One region of the Paenibacillus sp. IHBB 3054 genome, then DNA from elsewhere that is predicted to be linked to it. Evidence: riboswitches for the same ligand, from Rfam matches in the RefSeq annotation. Region 1 holds a riboswitch; each other region holds the start of a gene.
What was found. Region 1 has a riboswitch for cyclic di-AMP ahead of ACQ76X_RS30285 (ubiquitin-like domain-containing protein). Riboswitches for the same ligand answer to the same signal wherever they lie in the genome.
Positions count from the first base shown of each region.

Region 2: another riboswitch for cyclic di-AMP. It lies ahead of ACQ76X_RS22710 (hypothetical protein); the one in region 1 lies ahead of ACQ76X_RS30285 (ubiquitin-like domain-containing protein).
Region 3: another riboswitch for cyclic di-AMP. It lies ahead of ACQ76X_RS18685 (hypothetical protein); the one in region 1 lies ahead of ACQ76X_RS30285 (ubiquitin-like domain-containing protein).

Region 1 is NZ_JBOFBG010000043.1:42,673-50,563, forward strand. Features, by position in the region: gene purR (pur operon repressor) at 1-399, opposite strand, end outside; gene ispE (4-(cytidine 5'-diphospho)-2-C-methyl-D-erythritol kinase) at 519-1,373, opposite strand; gene ACQ76X_RS30260 (small, acid-soluble spore protein, alpha/beta type) at 1,533-1,709, opposite strand; gene veg (biofilm formation stimulator Veg) at 1,867-2,142, opposite strand; gene yabG (sporulation peptidase YabG) at 2,433-3,332, opposite strand; gene rsmA (16S rRNA (adenine(1518)-N(6)/adenine(1519)-N(6))-dimethyltransferase RsmA) at 3,435-4,319, opposite strand; gene rnmV (ribonuclease M5) at 4,316-4,867, opposite strand; gene ACQ76X_RS30285 (ubiquitin-like domain-containing protein) at 5,020-6,180, opposite strand; cyclic di-AMP (ydaO/yuaA leader) riboswitch at 6,471-6,698, opposite strand; gene ACQ76X_RS30290 (TatD family hydrolase) at 6,897-7,667, opposite strand; gene ACQ76X_RS30295 (HD domain-containing protein) at 7,722-7,891, opposite strand, start outside.
Region 2 is NZ_JBOFBG010000024.1:4,841-12,731, forward strand. Features, by position in the region: gene ACQ76X_RS22690 (ATP-binding protein) at 1-736, opposite strand, end outside; gene ACQ76X_RS22695 (response regulator transcription factor) at 740-1,435, opposite strand; gene ACQ76X_RS22700 (hypothetical protein) at 1,713-1,901, opposite strand; gene ACQ76X_RS22705 (flotillin family protein) at 2,064-3,485, opposite strand; gene ACQ76X_RS22710 (hypothetical protein) at 3,508-4,008, opposite strand; cyclic di-AMP (ydaO/yuaA leader) riboswitch at 4,212-4,399, opposite strand; gene ACQ76X_RS22715 (spore germination protein) at 4,717-6,141, shown strand; gene ACQ76X_RS22720 (GerAB/ArcD/ProY family transporter) at 6,178-7,272, shown strand; gene ACQ76X_RS22725 (Ger(x)C family spore germination protein) at 7,281-7,891, shown strand, end outside.
Region 3 is NZ_JBOFBG010000017.1:27,405-35,295, forward strand. Features, by position in the region: gene ACQ76X_RS18670 (hypothetical protein) at 867-1,055, shown strand; gene ACQ76X_RS18675 (hypothetical protein) at 1,177-1,629, opposite strand; gene ACQ76X_RS18680 (hypothetical protein) at 1,658-2,167, opposite strand; cyclic di-AMP (ydaO/yuaA leader) riboswitch at 2,292-2,474, opposite strand; cyclic di-AMP (ydaO/yuaA leader) riboswitch at 2,895-3,083, shown strand; gene ACQ76X_RS18685 (hypothetical protein) at 3,190-3,606, shown strand; gene ACQ76X_RS18690 (glutaredoxin family protein) at 3,704-3,946, opposite strand; gene ytxJ (bacillithiol system redox-active protein YtxJ) at 3,943-4,269, opposite strand; gene ACQ76X_RS18700 (SDR family NAD(P)-dependent oxidoreductase) at 4,465-5,187, shown strand; gene ACQ76X_RS18705 (ThuA domain-containing protein) at 5,227-5,862, shown strand; gene ACQ76X_RS18710 (spore germination protein) at 6,000-7,763, shown strand; gene ACQ76X_RS18715 (spore germination protein) at 7,794-7,891, shown strand, end outside.

The DNA of each region.
Region 1 (7,891 bases):
ATCAATCTCTACCCCGTAGAAAGCCGTTGCAATGATTTTTCCGGCCTGTTCCATCAGAGAAGGCAGCCCCAGCAGGTCAGACATATATAAATAACCGCCGGGCAGAATCCGGTCGCTCTGCTCCAGCTGTCCGCACAAACGGTTAACGAAGGCCAGCGCCATCTCGGTTGGCATTCTAGGAATATAACGCACCCCGCCTGCCGCACCGGCCAGTGTCTGCAGCTCACCCATGCCTTCGCCTTCAAATACTTCTTTTATAATAGCCAAATCTTCGCTGATGGATGACTTTGCCGCGCCATACCGGTCTGCAAATGTTGACAGCGACAGCAGGTCATGGGGTTTCTCAAGCAAAAATTGGGTCATGTCTACCAAACGTTGGCTTCTTTTAAGTTTTTTCACGGAATGCTCCTCGCCAAAACCGAATATTATTATAAAATAATATCACTTTTGTACGGATTTACACAAGAAGAAACGGCTGCTCTGCCTCTGACAGGGCTAGCCGTTTCTCTGGAAGCTCTTCAGCTCAGCGAACGTACTGCGTAAACTTCCTTACAGAATCCGCGCAGTCCATTGTAAATTCTGGCTACCTTCGACTGCTTGGATACCAGACCGAAGACGGTCGGTCCGCTGCCGGACATCAGCACTCCATCTGCACCCAGCTTCATCATGGCTTCCTTCAGCTGCTGCACCTCGGGATGGAGCTTTAGCGTCACATCCTCCAGCACGTTGCCTAGCCCCGCACAGACTGCGTTGAAGTCGCCCGCTGCAATGGCCTCCTGCATCCGCATTGCCGACGGATGCACCGCAATGTCATTCGCTCGTACGCGTCCATACACCTCAGCCGTCGATACATTAATCGGCGGCTTCGCCAGGACGACCCAGCACTGCGGCGGATTCTCGATCGGAGTCAGCCGCTCGCCTCTGCCCGTAGCCAGGGCAGTGCCTCCTGTGACGCAGAACGGCACGTCCGAGCCCAGCTCGGCGCCCAGTTCCTGCAGCTCCTGCGCCGGGATACCGAGGCGCCAGAGCCTGTTCAGGCCGCGCAGCGTAGCTGCGGCATCGCTGCTGCCGCCGGCAAGGCCGGCAGCGACCGGAATTCTTTTGTCCAGATGGATATGTACACCGCTCTTCACGTTATAACGGTCTTTAATAAGCCTCGCCGCCTGAAAGGCAAGGTTCTTCTCGTCAAGCGGAATATATCCCGCCTGGCTTGATATAATAATCGAGTCTCTCTTCATCTCTGATAGCTCCAAACGGTCCGCCAGATCCACCATGGTCATAATCATTTCCACTTCGTGAAATCCGTCAGGCCGCTTGTGAAGCACATCCAGCATCAAATTGATCTTGGCCGGCGCTTTCTCATACATTTTCAAGGCGTTCACCCACCTTCAGCTTTTCCCGTAAAAACAACTTAACATATTATATGAGAAACTTGTAACGAAGTCCATTATCAAAAGTTTGGACAGGCCGAAAAGGGGACCGCCGCAAGGACGGTTCCCCTTTTTTATGACCGTTTTTCAGCACAAAAGCGGTTAAGACTTCCGGGCAGCCTGCTCGGCAAGCTGAATGGCCCTCTTCACCATATTCCCTGCATCCTGGGCCCGGATTCCACCCCAGCCGTCCCGCTCTACCGTTTCGTAGAATCCAAGCTCCTTGGCCAATTCCGTCTTCAGTTCCTCCGACATCATGCCTCGTTTTCTGCGGCTCATTAGCGGAATTCCTCCTTAGGGTAGTAGATGATAAGCTTATTGCTCCTTTAGTATGCTGTACCGGGGCAATGATCATTCAACCCACGAAGAAACCGTCCACACCGTTGTTATATATAAAAAACAAAAAACAGCCCCCATAGGAGACTGTCTGTAACACTTAAGCCTTAATATACATAATCCGCATTTGCCCATCGTCTTCGCAGACTGTGATCTCCACAGACTCCGTAAGAATATCGGCATAGCTATAGGAGACACGCTTGAAGGTTTGCTGCTCCTGATCCAGTTTGACAATAAATACAGAAGGGTACGTTTCTTCCAGGACACCGGTGCGTTCAACGGTCTTACGACGTCCACCGTTTGCACGCAACGTGATCTTATGACCGACGTGAGCTTCGAGACTGCGTTTAATTTCTAACAGCGCGTTATTAGCCATTACCTGACGACCACCTCTTTCCTTGTCCATTATACAACTTTTCACAAACATTGTCAAAGCAAATAAATAATTATAGATGATGCCAAAATAGTTGTCAACGGAATTTTTTTGGAACGAAAGGGTGCCGACCGAGGTGCCTTGTTATCGGTAATAATATACCGGAGGCTGTCGCCGCTTATACGGCTTCCACAACAAAAAAAGGAAAAGAAAAGCGTTATGCTTATCCTTTCCTTTTTTTATTCCTGCCATTCTGGAAAATTATTGCGTACGGCCTTTCCGGGCCCACGATACTATATCGCCGACGGGGTAACTTTCAGCGCGGAAAGATTCTGCAGGCGAGGCATTCCGATCCGGAAGCTGCCGCGTGTCTCTATCCCGCCCATTCCCTGGTTGCCGCTGATGGTATGATTCAGTACATCGCCTAGACTCACAGTGTCACGGATCGAGGTAAAAGAGGCTTTGGCCGCTATATAGACCGGATCCAGCGCATGAATCAGGATTCTCCCCGGCGAACTGGCAAAATTGGCCCCCGCCCCCAGCAGTGCCTCAAAATGCGACTGACAGGCTCCCGCCACAATAGTCAGGGCATCAAAATTCCGTTCATATTCCCTTGCAACCCCAATAGCTGCCACAAAGTTCTGCGAATTTTTGTAGCTGCTGAGACTGTAGAGATCATAAGTATGCGGCTGTTTCAGCACCCCGTCGTGGCCAGTAATAACTACGATATCCGGACGCACACGGGGCAGAAGCCGGTATAACGTCTCCGCCATTTTGGACTCATGAACATGATGTCCTTCTGCGGGAATCCGCAGCTGTTCATACAAGCTAAGACTTTTGTTCAAATAAAGCGCATCGCCGTCCAAATGCAGCACTTTTCCCGGCACCTCGAAATAAGCCGCCTCCTTGGGGGATTGCGGCCAGCCTCCGGCAACAGTCTCTCCGCTGCGCTGGCTCTGTTCCTGACGGTCCTTACGCAACCTTGTCAATGATTCCTTCGCTTTGATCTGTGCCTGCTGTCCCCGTTCTGTAATACGGGTAGGCGGCACTTGAACCAAGTCGTCCAGGGGAGCATCCGCCAACAGGCGGAATTCTGTGCCTTTGATTACGGCTCCACTCTGCACGATGTTCTCCACCCGGAAAGTTACATCTCCACCATAAGATTTGCGAACGACCAAGTCTCCTAAATTCATGACAACACCACCTCTACCCCCATCGTATGGGCAAAGGTCATGGTTGGTTCTTAAACAGCCACATTTTCAAAAGATAAAGCGCGATGTTTCACGCTACATACTCTAGGCGATTCCTGCCGCCAGCAGCACAGCGCTAAGCCGGGCGTACTCCGCAATACTCAGCGTCTCCCCGCGGCGGGTTGGTTCTATGCCAGCCTCAGCCAGCAGCGCCTCCAGGCGCTCACGGCCTTCTCCCGGGAAGAAGCGGGCCTTGAGATTGTTCGCTATTGTCTTGCGCCGCTGGGTGAAGGAAGCCTGGACCACTTCAAAGAAATGCTTCTCATCAGCCACATCAACCGGAGGACGTTCTCTGACCTTCAGCCGGATTACAGCAGATTCCACATTCGGCTGCGGGATGAAGACCGTACGCGGCACAATACAGACCAGCTCAGGCTCACTGTAGTACTGCACGGCTATGCTGAGGCTTCCATATTCTTTGCCGCCCGGAGAGGCCGCCATACGCTCAGCAACCTCCTTCTGGATCATTACCACGATATTATCCAGCGGAAGTTTCTCCTCCAGCAGTTTCATCAGTATAGGGGTTGTCACATAATACGGCAGGTTGGCAACCACACTTACTTTGTCGACGGTTGCAAAATCCTCTGTGAACAGTTCCTGCAAGTTTACCTTCAGCACATCATCATTGCGGATTTTGACATGCGGGTATGGAGACAATACATCCCGAAGAATTGGGATCAGTCTGCGGTCGATCTCTACAGCAGTCACCGCACCCGCAGCCATGGCCAGCCGTTCAGTAAGCGCTCCGATACCCGGACCAATCTCCAGGGCGCCCGCAGAGTCGGTTAATTCTGCTGCGTCCACAATTTTATCAAGGATATTCTGGTCGATCAGAAAGTTCTGTCCCAGGCTTTTTTTGAACGAAAAACCGTAGCGCTGAATAATTTCTTTGGTCCGTACTGGCGATGAGATCTTGTTATTGCCACTCATGAAGTAATGCCTCCCTGATCAATTTGTGCGAGAGCTCCGGAGAATTCTTCCCGCGTGATGCCAAACATAGCCAGCCGCTTGTACAGCTGTTTGCCGTTGCAATACCCGATGCCGAGCACGTTGCCCAGCGCCATCCTGCGCTCAGCCGCTCTCGGATGCACCAGCATGCCAGCCGCCATAAGATCCTCCAGCCCAATTAGGGCAGGGGCCCCTTCAAAGGAGGTATGTACATGCTGCAGCGCATGACGGATCGCTTCCGGTGATGCATTCTCAACACCGATATCCCCTTTGCGTGTAGCATCCTTCTCCGGGATGAATGCATGCTTGCAGCCTGGCACCTTGGAGGAGACAATCTTGCGGATGCGTTCGCCGGCATGATCGGGATCCGTAAGGATGATCACGCCTCTGCGTTCCATTGCTAGGGCTATCTTGGTGATAACCTTGCGGTCTACCGCTGAACCGCCAGTCTCTATCGTATCGGCCTCCACCGCCCGCTTGACGGCAACCGTATCACTCTTGCCTTCCACCACAATTAATTCCTTAATCATACACGTTGCTCCTTCCTGTAAAACACAAAAAGAAGAGGATTCGCTCCCCTTCTTTTTGGCTAAAGAATGTATAAGTGATGAGCGGCAGCCCGTTCTGTCAGTGCTACCCTCACTATAGCTTATAAACCGTTAATTTGCAAAAACGGACCACGTTAATTCAGCTCCGGCTTCACTGGACCGATCACATAAATGGTCCGGGACTTGCGGCCGAAATTACGGGCATGGCTCAGTGAATCGTAATAAACATCCAACTTGTTGCCTTTGATGGCACCGCCGGTATCCTCTGCTCGGCGAAACCCTAATCCCTCAATGTACACCCACCAGCCGATAGGAATTACATTCGGGTCCACAGCTATTGTCCGGCCTTCTGTTACACGTGTGCCAGAAGCCGTGCGGGTCCCAATGCCTGGTTCTTCTGAAGAATAGGCTGTCATCGACACATTTTTGATCATCTTCTTGTATTGGAAATCTACGCCTGCCTTGTGCACGACGTTACTGCTTTTTGCGGAAACTTTGGTTGTTTTGGATGCCGTACTTTTTTTGGAAGTTGTCACAGCAGCTACAACGGGCTTTGGCAGGGGTTTCGTACCAACATAAACAATTTTATGTTTGGTAACCGTCTGTACTTCCTTGCCAATCATGCGCATAGAGACCAGTTCTCCATCTTGGTAGACCTTCTCGATATGCTGGACCATGACGCCTGGTGCGCCTAACTGTGCCACTTTTACGGTTCCCTTGTTCAGGGAAGGATCTGAGGTCTTAATGACCTGGAATGGCAAATTTTGCTTCCGCTCTACAACCTGCTTGTTGATGCGGACAATTTTAATTCCCATGCCAGCCGATACTGTGGTGTCAAGCGAAGGATATATCTTGTCATTGCTCTCCAGGCTTAAACCCAGTTTGCTAATGGCGTCACCGATAGTGTCTTCGGTGGTGTACAGCGTTTTTGTTGCTCCATCCGCAGTGAGACTAAACTTCTGCGCACGATTGATCACGACACGGTCGCCGTCCTGTATCTCATCACTAAGGCCAATAGATAATTCATCATGCGGCTGCAGCGAAATTTGTTCCTTAGCCAGCACATCACTGAGCAGCGCTTCGCGCGTTTCCAGCGTCTGTGCTTTCCCGTCTATTACTAAAAATATCTCTTTCTTGCTCTGACCGTGTACGTACAGCAGAATGAGCAGCGCGATAACGATTGATACCGCACCTGCAAGCGAAAGTAAGCGAGGATTCACTTGCTTCCACCGTAATGCGAAAGACCTGCTGGATGATTGCGAATCATGGGATACTTCTGGTTGGAATACGCCCACTCTCTCCATCCTCCTTACATAGCCCCGTCGTCAAGTTGTATATCAAGGTGACTGTATCATTGCTGACGAAACTAGGTTTGAGATTGCAACAGGATACGCCCGCATTGCTTCAGCGTTTCCTGCTCATGGATCGCCTGCCCGGCATAATTACTCCAGATACCTGTTATATAACAGTATGCTGGGAACATTCGCATTATTCAAAACAAAAAAAGCCCAAAAAAGAGTTCACAGAGGACTCTTTCGTGGCTTCTCCGGATGTCAGAATACGCGGGAATGTTTATGCACGAGGTTTCCTCTCTTACTTGCGCTTACGGGGTTAGCTGTCGGGTTCGGGCATAAGAGAGACGCCCTATCTTAGGTCACCCGCTCACGGCGGTTGCCCTCAAATTCACCCCAAAGACCACGTGAAGAAATCAAATAAATTCTGCGGCATTTCTGTGTTGTACTCTATGTACGGACATGCGGCAGGCATTATTGGTTCCCCCGTTCTCCATACGGAGACTCAGCGAGACGATCCATGATTCAGTGACTGTCACAGTAACAACAGCTCACTGCACTGAAAAGATGATATCCTGTTTTGATGCATGTTGTAAAGGACGATTCAACCACGTTTACGCAAAAAAATGATTAAAATATTGTAATATTCAGCCGTTTTTAAATTAAAAAAGTTTAATATATCGGCTATACTTCATTTTTCACCGCTTTTACTCCCGATTTCAGACAATCCCAAATCGTTCCAGTGCGTTCGCATACGTAATTTCCGCCAATTCCTGTAAATCAATCCCTTTTATTTCCGCAGCAGCCTCTGCTACTAATCTCACATGTGCGCTCTCATTTCGCTTGCCCCGGAAAGGGTGCGGTGTCAAATAAGGCGAGTCCGTTTCAATCAGCAGCCGGTCCAGCGGAGTCTGGGCCAGCACCTCTTTTGGCACTCTGGCATTCTTGAATGTAATCGGTCCGCCGAAGGACAGGTGAAAGCCTAAATCCAGGCACATTTTGGCTATTTCCCAGCTGCCGGAGAAGGAGTGCATCACCCCGCCTATTTCATCAGCCTTCTCTTCACGGAGAATCCGCACCACATCTTCATGAGCATCACGGTTATGAATGCAAATCGGCATTTTCAGCTCACGGGCTAGTCCGATTTGTTTGCGGAACACTTCATGCTGTACCTCTTTGGGAGAGGTATCCCAATAGTAATCCAACCCAATTTCTCCGATGGCGACTACTTTTTTATGACTGCACAGTGAGGCGATCCACTCGAGATCACCGTCCCTCATGTCAATGGCATCCTGCGGATGCCAGCCTACGGCTGCATAGATATAATCATAGGTTTCAGCAAGCTTCATGGTTGTTGGGATTGTTTCCCTGTTAAAGCCAATATTAATCATTTTGGTAACTCCTGCCTCGAGCGCATTGGCGATTACCTTTTCGCGGTCCTCGTCGAATTGTGGAGCATCCAGATGGGTGTGAGTGTCGAACAATTGCATGTTACATCCCCTTTTCTGTCATAATTTCTATGATGAATTCCAAGTATTTTTGGATTACTTTGCAAAGATTTCTGCGATTGAAGAAGGCAGCATTGGAAGGGCTTTCTGCAGCTTATCCTGTGGAAAATACAGGTGATAACGGCCGCGGTGAATTCCGCTGATGGAGCGTACGATATCTGAAACTTCAGAGATCTCCCTCAGTTTGTCATGGCGGTCAAGCAGCA
Region 2 (7,891 bases), on a different contig from region 1:
TGAGCCATTCCATTCGCTCTAGTTGTTGACGGCTTCGATCCAGAAATTTCGTTCTCATTTCTCCCTTCATATGAGGATCATTCAGCAAATTCTCATTAAAAACGATGAGGGATGCTAGTGGCGTTTTGAGCTGATGCGAAATATCGGAAAGCAGGTTGCGTAGAAACATTTTCTCTTGTTGGAGTTGCCGAAGACTGTTGTGTAACCTTTCGGCCATCGCGTTAAAGTTTCGTCCTAATGCGCCAAAGTCTCCTTCATCCTTCTCCGGAAGCGGTTGATCAAACTGATGTTCAACAACTTGCTCCGCTGCAAAGGTTATGGTTCGAATCTTGTCAAATATTTTGCGGTATTCCCATCCCAATAACAGCAGAAATGGAATACTAAAAAGCAAAACTTGAGCCGCCGTTTTCATGGGTAAGGCGTTATCCGAGAGGACAGGTTGATCATTTACGGGCATATCTTCCTTATATGCATATTGAGCCAGGCTGCGTTTTCCCTCTACGATTTCATCTTCTTGTGCACCCTGAGTGATAAAGTGGATAATTTCATTTTCTAGTTGAGGAGCTTGCTTCAAAACATAACCAATCAATGCAGCATTTTGATTAACCACCGACTTATTGATCTGACTGACTTGATAACTCATATAAAAGAACATGATTCCCGCTAACATAACTTGTAATACGATCGCTTTAACAGTAATAGACTTCCACTCTGGATTACGAACGAATTCATTCATGGTTTATCTCCCTATAACATCTGCATTCCATTTATATCCGACTCCTCGAACGGTAATGATGTATCTCGGTACAGCAGGAACATCCTCGATCTTCTCTCTTAACCTTCTGATATGAACCGAAAGGGTGTTGTTATCAATGAATTCTCCTGACATATCCCACAGACTGTTAAGAATGATACTTCTGCTGCAAATTTGCTTGGGGTGAGTCATTAACATCAATAACAAACGATACTCCAGCCCCGTCAACAAAAGTTCCTGATTGTATTTAAGAACAATTCCTTCTAGAACTCGAACTTCAATATCGTCGGATATCCATCTGTTCGGTTCATCCGTGGGTTTATGATTGCGCCTTAATACGGCTTTCATTCTAGATAGAAGTTCTTTGGTACGGAGCGGTTTGGTCATATAATCATCTGCGCCCAAATCAAGTCCAGCAACAACATTTGTCTCCTCATCCAAAGCTGTCAAGAAAATGATGGGAACCTGGGATGATGCACGGATTTCCTTACACAGGTCATACCCTGAACCATCAGGTAAATTTATATCCAACAAAATTAAATCGACGTCGTCTGTCTTTAATGCCTTCCTGGCTTCTTCCAAGCTACCGGCAATAACAACGGTATATCCTTCACTCGTTAAAGTATATTCAATACCGAACACCAAATTATCATCATCTTCAACCAGTAAAATTCGATTCATTGAGCACCTCAGTTTAATTCAAGAAAGTTTTTAAAGTTAAGCTACACCATTTTTTCACTGTATCATGAAAGATATCTTTCACAAAGCTGTTTAGTGGAAAATTTATTTAAGGCAACTCTGGTTCACCCATTAAACAACGAAAAGAACTTTGGAAACGATACGATTCTTACAATATAAACGGATGGCTTTAGAAACAACACATTAGGAGTATAACGTAATAATCATTTTTTAAGCCGATCCAGAAAAGGATCGGCTTATTTTTATAGCTTACTTAAGATCAATCACGTTTGTTCTCAACAGATTTCATACGGTTTTGATCGTCAGGCACCCGGTCAGTACTGAATTCCTGCCCTGCTTCTAATTCACCATGGCCGCAAACACTTCGGGAGAAATTTGTGAACTGCCTTTTTTGCTCATCCAGCTCGTGTTTTCGCTTAAGCAGCTCCTGCGGATCCTGATTTGTCATAATGTTAACCTCCTAGGAAATCAAAATAAGTCTCCAAAAATGGAATCATGCTGTTTATTCGCACTACAGAAGTTTTCCATAATAGAGCGGTGCTTATGCAACGAATTCAAAATCCTAGCTTGTGTCAGATCACTTCTATACTAAGTTTACGAAGCTATAGAATTATTGCTCTTTCTCCCGGCCGAGCAGCCCGCTGAGAGCCTCTGTCACGTTCATACCGGTAAGCGACTGCGTCAATTCAGGAATCTGGGCCATGATTTTGGCGATATCGCCGGTAATTTTGTTCACGCCGGATGAAGCTCCATCCTGAGATATCACTGTAATCTTATCGACCTTGGCCAGCGGGGAAGCGATTTTGTCAGCCAGCTCTGGCAGAACCTTCAAGAATTCCACTATAAGTGCGGCTTGCGTGAACTGTTTGTACGCTTCGGCTTTCTTCTCCAGTGCCCCCGCTTCCGCCGCTCCGGCCAGTTGAACAATTTCCGCATTGGCTTTCCCCTTCGCCAGTTCTGCTTCCGCTGTTGCCAGCCCCCGTTTGGTCATAGTGGCCGCCTCTGCTTCCGCCTCAAGAATTTGCCGCTGCTTGGCTGCTTCCGCTCTCATGATCGTAGCCTGGTTCTCCGCCTCAGCAGGCTTGATCACCGTTGCCTCCAGCTCCTTCTGTCTCAGCTCAACTTCGATTTCCCGGACGGTCCGGTTGGCCTCCGCTTCCATCTGCGTGATCTTGACCTGTTCGGTAACCAGCGACTGCTTGATTTTGTTCTGCTGCAATTCGTACGCAAGATCCGCTTGTGCTTTTTTCACTTCTGTCTCCAGCTTAAAATCCGCCTGCTTAATGTTCAAATCCTTCTCGAACAGAGATTCCTTGGCGCGGGCGGCGGTTCCCGCTTCAATGGTGGCCTGATGCGCATTGGCTTTGGCAATGGAGGATTCTTTCTCCGCCTCGGCTTGCTTGATCTGAATGTCACGTTCCGCTTCCGCCTTGGCGATGCTGGCATCGCGGCGGATGCGCTCAATTTCCGGAACCCCCATATTGTCGATATACCCTTTGTCGTCAGTAATTTTCTTAATGGTGAAGCTGACCACCTCAAGCCCCATCTTGTCGAGGTCTTCCGAGCAGGTCTCCCGCATCTTGCTGTTGATTTCGTCAGGTGTCTTTAGAATGGATTCCACCGTTAATTGTCCGATCAAGCCGCGCAAATGGCCTTCCACCGAATGCAGGATAATCGTCTCGCGGTCTTCTTCCGGCCTGTCGATAAACTGCTCACTGGCAGTCAGAATAGCGGTAGGATCGCTTTTAATCTTAATCTGGGCTACCGCCTCCAGGTTGAGCTTGATGCCCTGCCGGGAGAACATCGCCTGCGCCGGGATGACATCGAAGCTCATCAGCATCATGGAGATGGTCTTATTGTTCTGGAAACCGGGGATGACGAAGGTCCCGCCGCCCTGAACCACTCTTTTTCCGCCGAGGCCGTACACAATCATCGCCTGATTGGGCGGAACCTTTTTATAAGCGTTCACTATACTGAACAAAGCCAGCAGGATAACAACAACAATTGCCGAGATTAAATAAAGAATAACCATTCGGTTCGACACTCCCCGTTATTTATAATTGTTCGATTTCCCTCTCGAAAAGGGTTACTACCGCCATTCCTTTATCCACCTTCAAAATAATCACCCTGTCGCCCTTGGCGAGCTGCTGGCCGGTTTCTGCCCGCACTCCAATGGAACGCATCGTTCCATGCAGCACATATTTCATTTCTCCAACAGCTCCATCCACTGCAGAAATGCTGATGTACCCGAGTTGTCCCGCCTGCTCATAATCCATTTTATTCATGCTACTGTCATACCGAGTCATCACCCGGGCCAGCACCGCATACATCAGACAGCCTAGGAGTAAGGCAATCAGCGTGCAGATCAGCACTACTGCAAGCATATTCATTCCGCTGAACCGGGTAAGCACATAACCACTGCCTCCCCAGACCGCGACAAACACCATCAGAGGGAGTATGGGCACAAAGCCCGGACCACCAGCATCGCCACCTCCCACATGCAGATGACCCGCAAGGCCATGCCCATGAAATCCGCCGCTGAGGAGAAGCAGCAATCCAACCCAGAAGCACACGATAAATACAGTAACGATAACAATCCCCCCTTTAAAGCATTTTAGATAGTGCCCAATGACTCTGATTTTCGTTGTTATAAGATTTCTAAACCCTCATACAGATCATCTTTCCTTTCTGCATGCGCAGCAAAAAGACCACAGAAGCGTCAGGGCTCTCCGTGGTCGGTTAATCGATCATGGCGCTCATCCTCTCTCTTTCGAGGCTTACGGGGTTAGCTGACGGATTCGGGCAGCGAGATTGCCCTACCTTGCCAAATCGGCTTTTCAGCACGCAGCAAGGATTCACCCCAAGTGAGCTGCAGCTATCTGAGCAAAAGCCGCATTCACCATTGGTTCCCCCGTTCCCATAATCGGAATTCAGCCATTCGAGAACAGTTATAATACATTCGGTTGTTGATTTGAATCTTACGACTGTGACCATTTAATGTAAAACGTTGCGGATGGTAAAAGAAGCTCAAAATGCCACCACTTCACGAATGAAGGCGCATTCTTTGGTGCTGCTCTTAAGCGGTCGATGATTTGCTCATTTTTGCTCCGCTTCATGTCCTAGTAAACAAAACAGAAACGTATGCTGCTCAACATCATCCGCCGTACTCATCTGCATCACACATTAAAGTTCCTGTCAGGAATATTCTGCAAATCATTCGGGAACGTTAACAGCAAAACTAATCGAAAGTTGAGCGCCTTATAATGACTAACCAAACTCAGACCTCATTTCCTTCTGTAGATCAAAATTCCGATTACATCGAAGCCGCACTGTTCCATACAAGTGACCTCAAAAAAAGAAGCTTATCCTTTCAGGGAAAGGAAGGGATGGTCTTTTATCTGGAGTCTCTCACTGACACGGAATTGATTGAACGAAACGTGATTGTTCCTTTTAGCCGTAATCAGGACAAAGACCTTCCTGAGCTTTTCACAACACTTAGTTTCAGTTTGGAAACAGAACTAAACCAAGGTATTCAGGGACTTCTTGAAGGAAGCTGTCTTTATTTTTTAGAAGGAATGTCTGAATTTTATGTCCTCTTCACTCCTGCCAAATACGAACGAAGCATTAGCGAGCCTGAGAATGAAGGGGTTATTCGGGGACCTCATAACGGTTTTATTGAACAGATGAAGGTTAACTTATACCTGATTCGGAAACAAATTGCCTCCCCAAACCTTATAGTCCGCTACTTCACACTTGGGAAATTCGCCCCCAAACAGGTAGGCTTAGTATATATGGAGAATATCGCCAACCCTGAATTGATAAAGATTGTAGAATCAAGAATAAAGAAAATTTCGCTCGATTGGATAATCTCCACTGGTTTTATTCAGGAATTAACGGAGGATAACTCCTTCTCCATATTTCCACAACTAATCAATACGGAGCGTCCGGACCATACCTCAGCTTATTTGCTGGACGGGTATGTCGCCATACTGCTGGATGGGGACCCTACAGCTCTGATTTTGCCGGCGAGCTTCTTCAGCTTTTATCAGACACCGGATGACTATAACAATCGATGGATGATCGCTTCTTTTGTCCGGTTCATCCGTCTGATCGGCTTTGTAACAGCATTTCAGTTGCCAGCGCTCTACATCGCCACCGTTTCTTTCCACTCCAATGTCCTTCCCTTGCAATTGTTCTTTTCGATTCAAGGTTTATTGACCCGGGTCCCTTTTCCTCCGCTGATTGAAGCGATGCTGCTTGAACTTATATTCGAACTGTTGCGGGAAGCAGGACTCCGTCTGCCCAGCCGTGTAGGTCAAACTATTGGGATTGTTGGGGGGTTAGTTATCGGGGATGCAATTGTTAAGGCAGGATTGGTTTCTTATTCGATGATCATTGTAGTAGCGTTGACTGCCATTGCATCTTTTCTTATCCCTTCCAACGAAATGAGTTCTGCTATCCGGTTTATGCGGTTTCCATTGATGATTGCTGCATCATTATTCGGATATATTGGGATATCATTTGGGTTAACACTCATTTTCATACATTTGTGCAAGCTAGAATCTTTTGGGCAACCCTACCTTAGACCATTAAGTCCGTTAAAATTTCAAGGCCTGAAAGATACCTTCGTTCGCTTTCCAATTTGGTCCATCCGAAAGAGTACAAGCAACCCAAAAACGGATAAATGATCATTATCCTACACAGTACTTACAGGAGTTGATACGGTGGCTCAAAAAGAAAAAATGATTACAAGGGGACAACTCTTCCTTTTTATTATTCAAGCCCAAATCGGTGTTGGAATTCTGTCTCTTCCTAACAAACTTAACGAAACTGCCAAAGGTGGAGGTGGACTTTCTGTTTTAATTGCAGGGGTTATTACCCAACTCGTCATCATTCTCCTGTGGGTCCTGCTTAAGAAATTCCCCGGACTTAACCTATTCGGGATTTGCATAAAACTTGCAGGCCCGATTATTGGCAGTCTATTGATTATTCTGTACATCGGATACTTTATACTGCTTGGCTCCAATATTATGCTTAGTGCCGTTGAGGTGCTCCGGAGATGGATGCTGCAAACTACGCCAAGATGGGCTGTACTAGCTCTTTTTTCTATCATGACTCTCTACCTCGCAAGAGAAAAACTGACAGTATTGGCTAGATTTTATACGCTGGCTTCCGTGCTTTTTATTCCACTATTTTTATTTATCATCTATGGATTAACTCAAGCCCATCTGGAAAATATGTTACCGCTATTGGAAAAAGGCTTCTGGAATATCGTAAAAGGAGCAAAGGAAACAACCATATCTATGTATGGTTTCGAATTAATGCTGATCATCTACCCGCTGTCTGAAGGTACTGATAAACAAAAATTGATAACGGTCAGTCTTTCTAACTTGTTTGTGACCCTGTTCTATTTCTTCGTGGTCTCTACCTGTCTGATGTTCTTTAACTCCGAGCAAATCAAAATGATTCCCGAACCGGTCATTTACTTAATGAAATCTCTAAGCTTTTTCATTATAGACCGTGCAGATATCTTGTTTTTGCCGATATGGGCCATAACCCTTGTATGTTCTATCGTAAGCTATTGCTATGCAGCGTCCATTGGGCTCAGTGTTTTATTGAGACGGAAAAGTCATCGGAATTTTACTCCGATTGTGAAAATCACTTCATTTATAATCGCGCTTGCGCCAGTAACTTCTGTCGGCATTCATCTACTGGATTCAGCTTCTACGTATGCTGCCTATCTCTTTATTGGTGGACTCCCGCTGGTAATGTTAATCATTTCTCTATTTATAAAGAGAAAAGGAAGTGGCCTTGTATGAGATGTCGCGTGAAAGTAGGAATGGTTGCACTGTCGGTGCTGATTATTCTTTTCCCCCTCAGCCTCACCGGATGCTGGGACCGGGAATATTTAAAGGACTTACATCTAGCCTACAGTGCGGGGTTTGATATAAGTGAAAATGGAATGATAAAGGAAACTGTGGAATTAATCATTCCACCTGATATTGAGCAAAAAGCCACTACGAGCGAAATTCATACAAGTTATGGGCATAACCTGCGTAGTGCCAGCAATGAGATGCGTAATCGAGTGAGGGGAAACATAAGATTTCTTAAAAATGGTTTTCAATTACTCGGAAAGTCAGTGGCAGAGCAAGGCCTTTACTCTAATTTGGATGTAAACTTCAGGGATCCAACCAACCCGACATCCAACGTTAGGGTAATTATTACGGAAGGAAATGCCTCCGACATTCTTGAACAAAAAATGGTTGGGGAATTAAAGATTGGCGATTTCATTACACAAAAGATTGAAAGTCTTGAGGAAATGAGTGTATTTCCAAAAGAAACGTTAGATACCGTGTTCCGATTCCTGAAGGATCCTGGGCAGGACTTTGCACTTCCCTATATAGCTATAGAAGGCAATGAGATTATAACGAAAGGATT
Region 3 (7,891 bases), on a different contig from region 1:
ATGGTCCTTTTTCGTAAATAATGACCTTGGAGGTGTTTTTGTATTAGAGTGTGTCTTCAAACTGGAAGAGCTCTGAGGAGGCAGGGGTTTAGTATTGAAAGTAGGGTCCCTAAAAGCCTGCAGCGGGTTCGTTTACTCGTAAAGGACTCAGGAGACGCTATGGAGAGTAAAACCCCTGTTTATTCTCTTTTGCGGACCCAGACGACCTTATCTGCTCTGCATTCTATCTAAAAACGGCCATCAGGGGGGAATAACTGCGCTGGAGTCCGTTTTCCTACTGTAACGGGCTAAAAGCCCCAAATAAGTGCAACTCGGTCCGTTCGCACTCAGAGCCAGGAATACACTTTCCGGACGCACACACGCCTTCGGAAGAAGAGCGAATTCTCTGAAACACCGAAACGTAAGCCTCCACCAAAAAAACTACCTAGTGGCGAAATGCCTTTCTCCGCGTGTGGTCAGAAAATAGTACTGTACCCATGATTCCTTAGGGCATACAGCAGCAGGTTTTGGCGGGGAAGCGGTTTGAAGACACGCCCTAATGAAAGTGTGAATTATCCTATTGTTGGACAATGCGTGTCCTGATCCTGTAAACGTACATTTTTTATGGAAATAAGAGTAAAGGAAATGTGAATAAGTGGATAATGATCAATTGAATTATAAATAATACGTTGCGCGTTAAGAGAATGAATCAGGATCTTGTCCGACAAACACCCAGTATATCAAGGGTTTATTTGGAGATTTGAGTTGCGAAAATTGAGTGAGTTATTAATGGGATTTTATTGGTGTTTTTGACACGACTTCAGTTCAGAGCCAAACTGGATCAGTGGAGGTTTATGGTGTATGTTATTTAATAAGGAGTGGTAATCTTGAAAAAAAACAATCAAATCCCCGCGATGCTCGCAGCTTCAATTCTGCTGATTCTGCTCAGCAGCATGCTTAAGCCGGAGGGCTCTACTCTGCTGGGTGTGCTGCAGACGTTAATGCTCGGAGTGGGCTTGCTGGGCTGCTGTACAGCGGCCTGGAGATTCGCCAAAGGCGGCAAGGGCAAGAGCTGAGTATAAATAGAAAAGGCCGCGGCACTATGCTGCGGCTTTTTCGTGCGCTTCGACAAGTTGCCCATTACATCAGCGGAGATAAGAGAGGGGTCCACAGTGGTTCTTTAATCTATGTGAGCAGCTATACAACAAATAAGTTTGCTTCAGGCCGCAACGTTTCCAACCGGCACATTTGCTCGCGCACATGTCTCAGCCGGGTTTTCAGCACAGGCACGCTTTGCTCAAGAATGGTGCTGATTGCCGGCAGGGGCAGCAGCATTCCGTACCATAACACCTGCACAATCTGATCCTCCCAGGCTAATCCATTGGAAACAAAGAGGCTGCACTCCTCCGCAGCCCGGGAGCACTGCTGAATGCACTCCCGGTAGGCAACCAGAGAGAAAGGCTGCGGGATGAAATCATCATGAAGGTACCGGGTATAAAGCTCAGTGAAGGTCTTCATCGCAGTCTTTTCCGCAACGGCACCCTCTCCCAGCAGCAGACTGGTGAGTGCATAAATATTTCCGGTGTTCTTTTGGACATATTCCGCAAACTCGCTGGCAGCTGTCCATTCCGGGGATAATGGGTCTGGCATGTCTTCACGTTCCTTCCTGAATAAGAAGTTATAAGATGGAGAAATAAGCGATGGATCTGTCCATTAGCTCGGCTATGTCCGGTTCCTGCCAGCTGCCTTTATGCAGCAGGGAACTTGAAGGTTTATAGTACATCCGTCTGAAGGGGGGCGTACCGCCGGCCCCAGCTGTACGGGAATAGGGGACCATCTGCAGATGTGACGTGACGACCTTGCCTTGCAGCTTGGCTTTTAAATCCAGCAGGGCCGTTTGCACGATTTCTTGCTGACCCGGCTCCCACTGCGCACCTAGCTGCTGTACAATTTCGATGGCTTCTTCCAGCCTGTGATTGCGTATACTTCTCAGGAAGCTGCTCCATTTAATGACGTCAAAATGATCGCCTTCCGCAGACAGTATCCCCGCTCCCCAGCTGCACCCAGCCTTGCACGTAAGCTTCAGCACACCATACCGGCACTTGCCGGATGACTCCGTGGCATGATGGAATGGCCAGGGGGCATCGAATACAAACACTTCTATACGTAACAGCCTGCGCTGGTTCATTTCGTTTTCCCTCCTACCCATTTATAAGCTGCAGACTCCGCACAAAAAACCGCAGCAGAGGAGGACCTCTGCTGCGGTTTTGGTACAGGCTTAAATACACCTGGCGCAAAAACGTGGCGGATCAAGGTTCTCTCTAGTCGCTTACGGGGTTAGCTGTCGGATTCGGACGGTGAGAGTCGCCCTACCTAATGAGACCACAGTCTCCTTCGGATTCACCCCAAGAAAGATTCTTATCTTCCAGTTAAGGCCCTGCGGGCCTGATGGTTCCCCCGTTTCCCGCATTGCGGGAATTCAGCGTTCATATCGCATTTCATGCATTGGATTCAAACCGAATCATACCTTTTCGCATGAGCTTTGTAAAAAGAAAAAAACATTCTTCTGAGCCGATTTTCAGGGGATTCTGGCAAAAGAAACGATAAGAAGTGCTAAAAGGGTGTTTATCAACGCTTTTCGGCTTTTTATCTCGTGCATACGACTGCTTTTGAATTAGGGTGATCAGAGCACAAAAGGCAATTTGCTCAACATCGGGTGAATAAAATCACAACGCTGAATGCTTTTTCGCAAATCGTTGATAAGCCGAGTAAATAAGAGGAATGATGAGATTGAGGCTTAAGTAAGCGCTACCTGATCTGGATTGGGTTTACTAAATGCATTATTTTGGCAGGTTTGGCGGTTTACAAGGTAGTGATTGCCAGAGTATGATTACTTCTGTTTACTACACAATCGAATACGCAGTCCGCTTAATTTCCGTTATGGAAAGCGGGGGAACCAACAATCGGCAGCCGATGTGAGAGTCGGAGCCGGTTATGGGGTGAATCCTGTGAAAGTGCGAGAGAATGCTCGCATGGATACAGGTAGGGCGACTCTCACTGCCCGAATCCGACAGCTAACCTCGTAAGCGTATTAGAGAGGATGAGCACAATGTGACCGCTAATTGGACCACAGAGGGAATTCCTTTGTGGTTTTTTGCTGTGTTCGTACGGGCAAATGAAAGGAAGTCCTAAGCCGGAGGAGAGGAAGATATGGCGAATTCGGAAGAATATGTACTCATTAACGCTCCGACTAAAGCGGGGGAGCATTTTATCAAAATCTTAAAGTTTAGAGGCTACAAGATCGCAGGAATCGCCAACAATGCGGCGGAGAAGCGGCGTCTGGAGGAGCTGGGAATCGAGGTCAATCTTGTGGTGGATACACATCATCAGAATACATGGTTCCGCCCCTCTTTTCCGGTAGGCAGAGTATTTCTGTTCGAGAGCAGTGTGACCTTATGCTGCCGGTATATCCAGATGTGCCGGACCTGGACGACAAAGCCAATATACGTAATTACGACTTCGATGAATCCCAGACTGGTCTATAAAGGACTTGGAGCGGATTCCGTCATCTATTCCCACAGCGGAAATGTCTCTTTTCTGGCGGATGTCTCAACGAATCCAGGATAAGGCCAAATAAAAGGGCAAATAAAAGGCATCCCCTGGACAGAGGTCCAAGGAGATGCCTTTTTCAAAATATAAGCATTTATATGCCTCACGCTATGAATTATTCAGCGGTTGCTCCAATAAGCTCCTTAAGTTCGGAAACGTTGAAGCCTTTGACTGCGCGGCCTTCGTACACAGTAACAGGCACACCCATGAAGCCCAGCTTCTCGACTTCTTCCTGATACACTGTACTTGTCATAACATCACGCACCTCGAAGCTAACGTCTTGCTCGGTCAGCCACTGTTTCACTTGATTACAGTCGCTGCATCCTGTGGTGGAATAGACAATTACCGGCTGGCTCATTGGCTCACAGCTGCCTTGATGGCATCCCGGGTGATTTTCCAATGGGAGGTGTTCCAACGGACTTCGCCGTCTTCCAACAGGAAGATCTGCGGAGATTCATGCTTGATCCCGAAATCTTCGGCAATCTGATTGGATAGCGGACGGTCTTCAATCACATGGACAATGGCAGCAGGAGTCTCGGAGCCTTGCGTATAGGCTGTGAATTCCTCGTTGGCCTTGGCGCTGATCGGGCAGGTAGTGCTATGCTTGAAAAGCAGTTTTTTACCTGGTTGCGCAACATATTGCTGCAGTTCTTCCAGAGTATGAAGTTGTTGGATAGACATCGGTATCTCACCTTCCTATAAGTACTTGTAACTACGATTGTAACATAGTTCAAAATTAAATCAAAAGGAAGTTAGAGCACCCCTTTCAGCGGAATTACAGTCCCATGAAGGACGTTGAAAAAACGTGACTGCCATGCTAATGTGAGAGAGGTGCTGCGTGTATCCTGAAGAATCGTAAAGGGTGTGTCCATAATCATGAAAAGGGTTGCTTTTGTTACCGGTGCTGACCGTGGTTTAGGTTTTTTTCTGGCAAGCTGGCTTCTAGAGAACAAATATTCCGTATTTGCCGGTCAGTATATGAAGGAGTCGGAATCGCTGGACGCACTGAAAAAGCAGTACCCGGACCGATTAACTCTGATCCCGCTGGATATCGGCGACCGTGAGAGTGTCAAGCAAGCGGCACGTAGCATTTCGGGCAGTACCGCTCATGTTGATATGATTATCAATAATGCCGGTATTATTCATAGAGCTGATGATGCCACGATGCTTGTTGATATGGACGATGAAGCCATGGCTCACATTTATAATGTAAACACGCTTGGTTCTTTGAGGGTCAGTAATGAATTGATGGGCCTGTTGATGCAGAGCAAGCAGAAATTGATTGTTAATATCTCCTCAGAAGCCGGAAGCATTGGCCGGAACAAACGGATTAATATGTACGGATACTGTATGTCCAAAGCGGCGCTTAATATGCAGTCCTCCCTGTTGCACAACCATTTGAAGGTGATGGGCGGGCAGGTTATGGTCTTTCACCCCGGCTGGCTGCAGTCCTATATGAATGGTGAGAAGGCTCTGGAGGCACCTATTCCTCCTGAAGAGTCGGCGCGCAAGATTATGAATATCGTGCAGGAGCACAAGAAGTATATGGGTGAGGAGCCGGCTTATCTCGACCTGGACGGCAATGCCTGGCCCTGGTAACTATACACTAAGAGAAGCAGGAAGAGAGGCGGGAAGAACATGTCTGAATGGAAAGCACTTGCACTTGGCAGCTACAGTGAGGTGAAATACCATCCTTTTGCCGGTGTGGATCATGAGATTAAGCACATTCTGTCACCTGATCTGCAGGTGGAGGCTTCCGAAGATTACAGTCTCCTGAACAAAGACAACCTTGAGGGATTGAAGCTGCTTATCGCCTATACCGAATTTTCCGATCAGACAATAGCCCCGGAGCAAAGTGCCGCTTTGCTGTCTTATGTAGCGGGGGGCGGAGGTCTGCTCGTTGTACATAACGGAATCTCCCTGCAGCGGAATCAGGAGCTGGGCGCCATGCTGGGCGCACATTTCACCCATCATCCGGAATACACCTCCCTGCATATGAAAATACCGGCACACGGGCATCCCATTATGCAGGGGATTAGCGAGTTCGTCATCGAGGACGAGCCGTACTACTTTGAAATGCACCCTTATTTTGAGACAACTGTGCTGGCAGAGTACCTTCATGAAGGGGCCATGCGTCAGGCAGCCTGGTGCCATGAGTTCGGACTTGGCCGTGTAGTTTATCTGATGCCGGGGCATCATTTGCCTTCCTTCTCGGTAGAGCCGTTCCGCCAAATGATCCGCCGAGGCGGAATGTGGGCAGCCGGGCTGCTGTAACCTCCTGCATTGAATTGTTTTCGCACACCATAACAGCTGTATGTTCCCCAAGAGGGGCATGCAGCTGTTTTTTTTGATGTATGAATGTTCCAGCTTCGGTCAAAATAGGGTTACGAATAAAAAGGGGGACGCATGGAATGTGGAAGATGCTATGGGATCTTGTGCCCGGCTGGAAGGTGCTGTTTCAAGGTTTTGTCATCTTCGTCGTTCCGGTCGTCTTAACCCGCCTAATGATCTGGCTCCGAATGAAAGAGGGCAAGGCGAGCACCCGGGGTATGCGGGCTGAAGGTAAAAAAGGCGGGGGTGTTCCAAGCTCCGAAGATACGGGGGAGGCGGATCAGACCAGCATCGCTGTGCAGAATAAAAAATCCGCCACAGCCGCCCCCCCTGCTCTAAACAACGCTGAACAGGCCGCTCCATCCATGACCTATACCGGAGAGTTCCACCGCGATGTACAGTCCTTCAGGGAGATAAGTGCCGATATGTCCGACGTCAATGTCAGAGAGCTGCGCATCGGAAGCCTGGAAATCAAGGCCGCGCTGTTTTTTGTAGATGGACTTACGGACAAAGAGGGTATGGACCAGAACATCCTGATGCCGTTGATGAACACGGTGCGGCCCTTTGAAGGCATGACCGCAGCCCCGCCAGCAGAGATATTGAAAGGGATTATCGTGCACAAGGTAGTACAGGTCTCGGAAATTGAATATACCGACCAGCTGAGACTCTCGCTGCAAAAGGTATTGTTCGGCTCTGCGGTATTGCTGATTGAAGGAATGACAGAGGTTTTTATACTGGGTACTCCGAAAGGCAACACAAGAAGTGTGGAGGAGCCGATATCGGAGGCGCTTCTGCGCGGTCCGCGGCTGGGTTTCAATGAAACGCTCAGTGATAATACGGCGATGCTGCGCAGACACGGGCAGAGCACGGAGCTGGCCATGATTTCTTTTACCGTGGGAGAGCGAATTGAGAAGGAACTGGTGCTGACCTATCTCAAAGGCGTCGCCAACGATGAGCTGATTAAGGAAATCATCCGGAGAATCAAGACGATCAATATAGATGATGTCCAGGAATCGGGATATTTGGAACAACTCATGGAAGACAACTACCTCAGCCCCTTTCAGCAGATCCAGAACACAGAACGCCCGGACCGGGTCATGGCGGCGCTGTTGGAGGGAAGAGCGGCCATTCTTCTGGACGGCACGCCGTTTGCACTGCTAATGCCGACTACCTTCGGAATGCTGCTGCAATCACCGGAGGATTATTATGACCGCTGGTTTTCGGGTTCACTATTGCGGCTCCTGCGCTTTTTTGCCGCATCAGTCTCGCTGTTTGCTCCGGCGCTCTACATCTCTTTTCTCTCGTTTCATCCCGGGCTGATTCCTACCAAACTGGCGATCTCAATCATCAGCTCCCGGCAGGGCGTCCCCTTTGCTACATTAATTGAAGCGCTGATTATGGAAATCTCTATCGAAATATTGCGTGAGGCCGGCCTGCGCCTGCCCAAACCCATTGGACCGGCCATGGGCATTGTCGGGGGTCTGATTATCGGCCAGGCGGCGGTAGAGGCGGGGATTGTCAGTCCGATTCTGGTCATTGTCGTTGCGGTTACAGCGATCTCCTCTTTCTCGGTTCCCATGTACAGTGCGGGGATTACCTTGCGCTTTCTCCGTTTCCTGGCGATGTTTTTCGCTGCTGTATTCGGGCTTTACGGTGTCGTTATGTTTTTCCTCCTGCTCAGCAGCCATTTGATTAAGCTGAAAAGCTTCGGGGTTCCCTACTTAAGCATGGTTACTCCCTACAGGATGAGCGATTTGCGCGATTTCATTATCCGCATCCCCCTGCAATTGATGAAGCGCCGTCCTGCATTGCTGCAGCCCAAGGATCCAATACGTAAAAAATAAACCACAACTCAGGAGATCGAGGTGAGAACCATGAATGCGAAAGTACAGGATAGCATCACGACGAGCCAAGCGACCATTATTATGGTCAATTACATCCTCGTAGCAGGCGTATTCACCCTTCCCCGGAC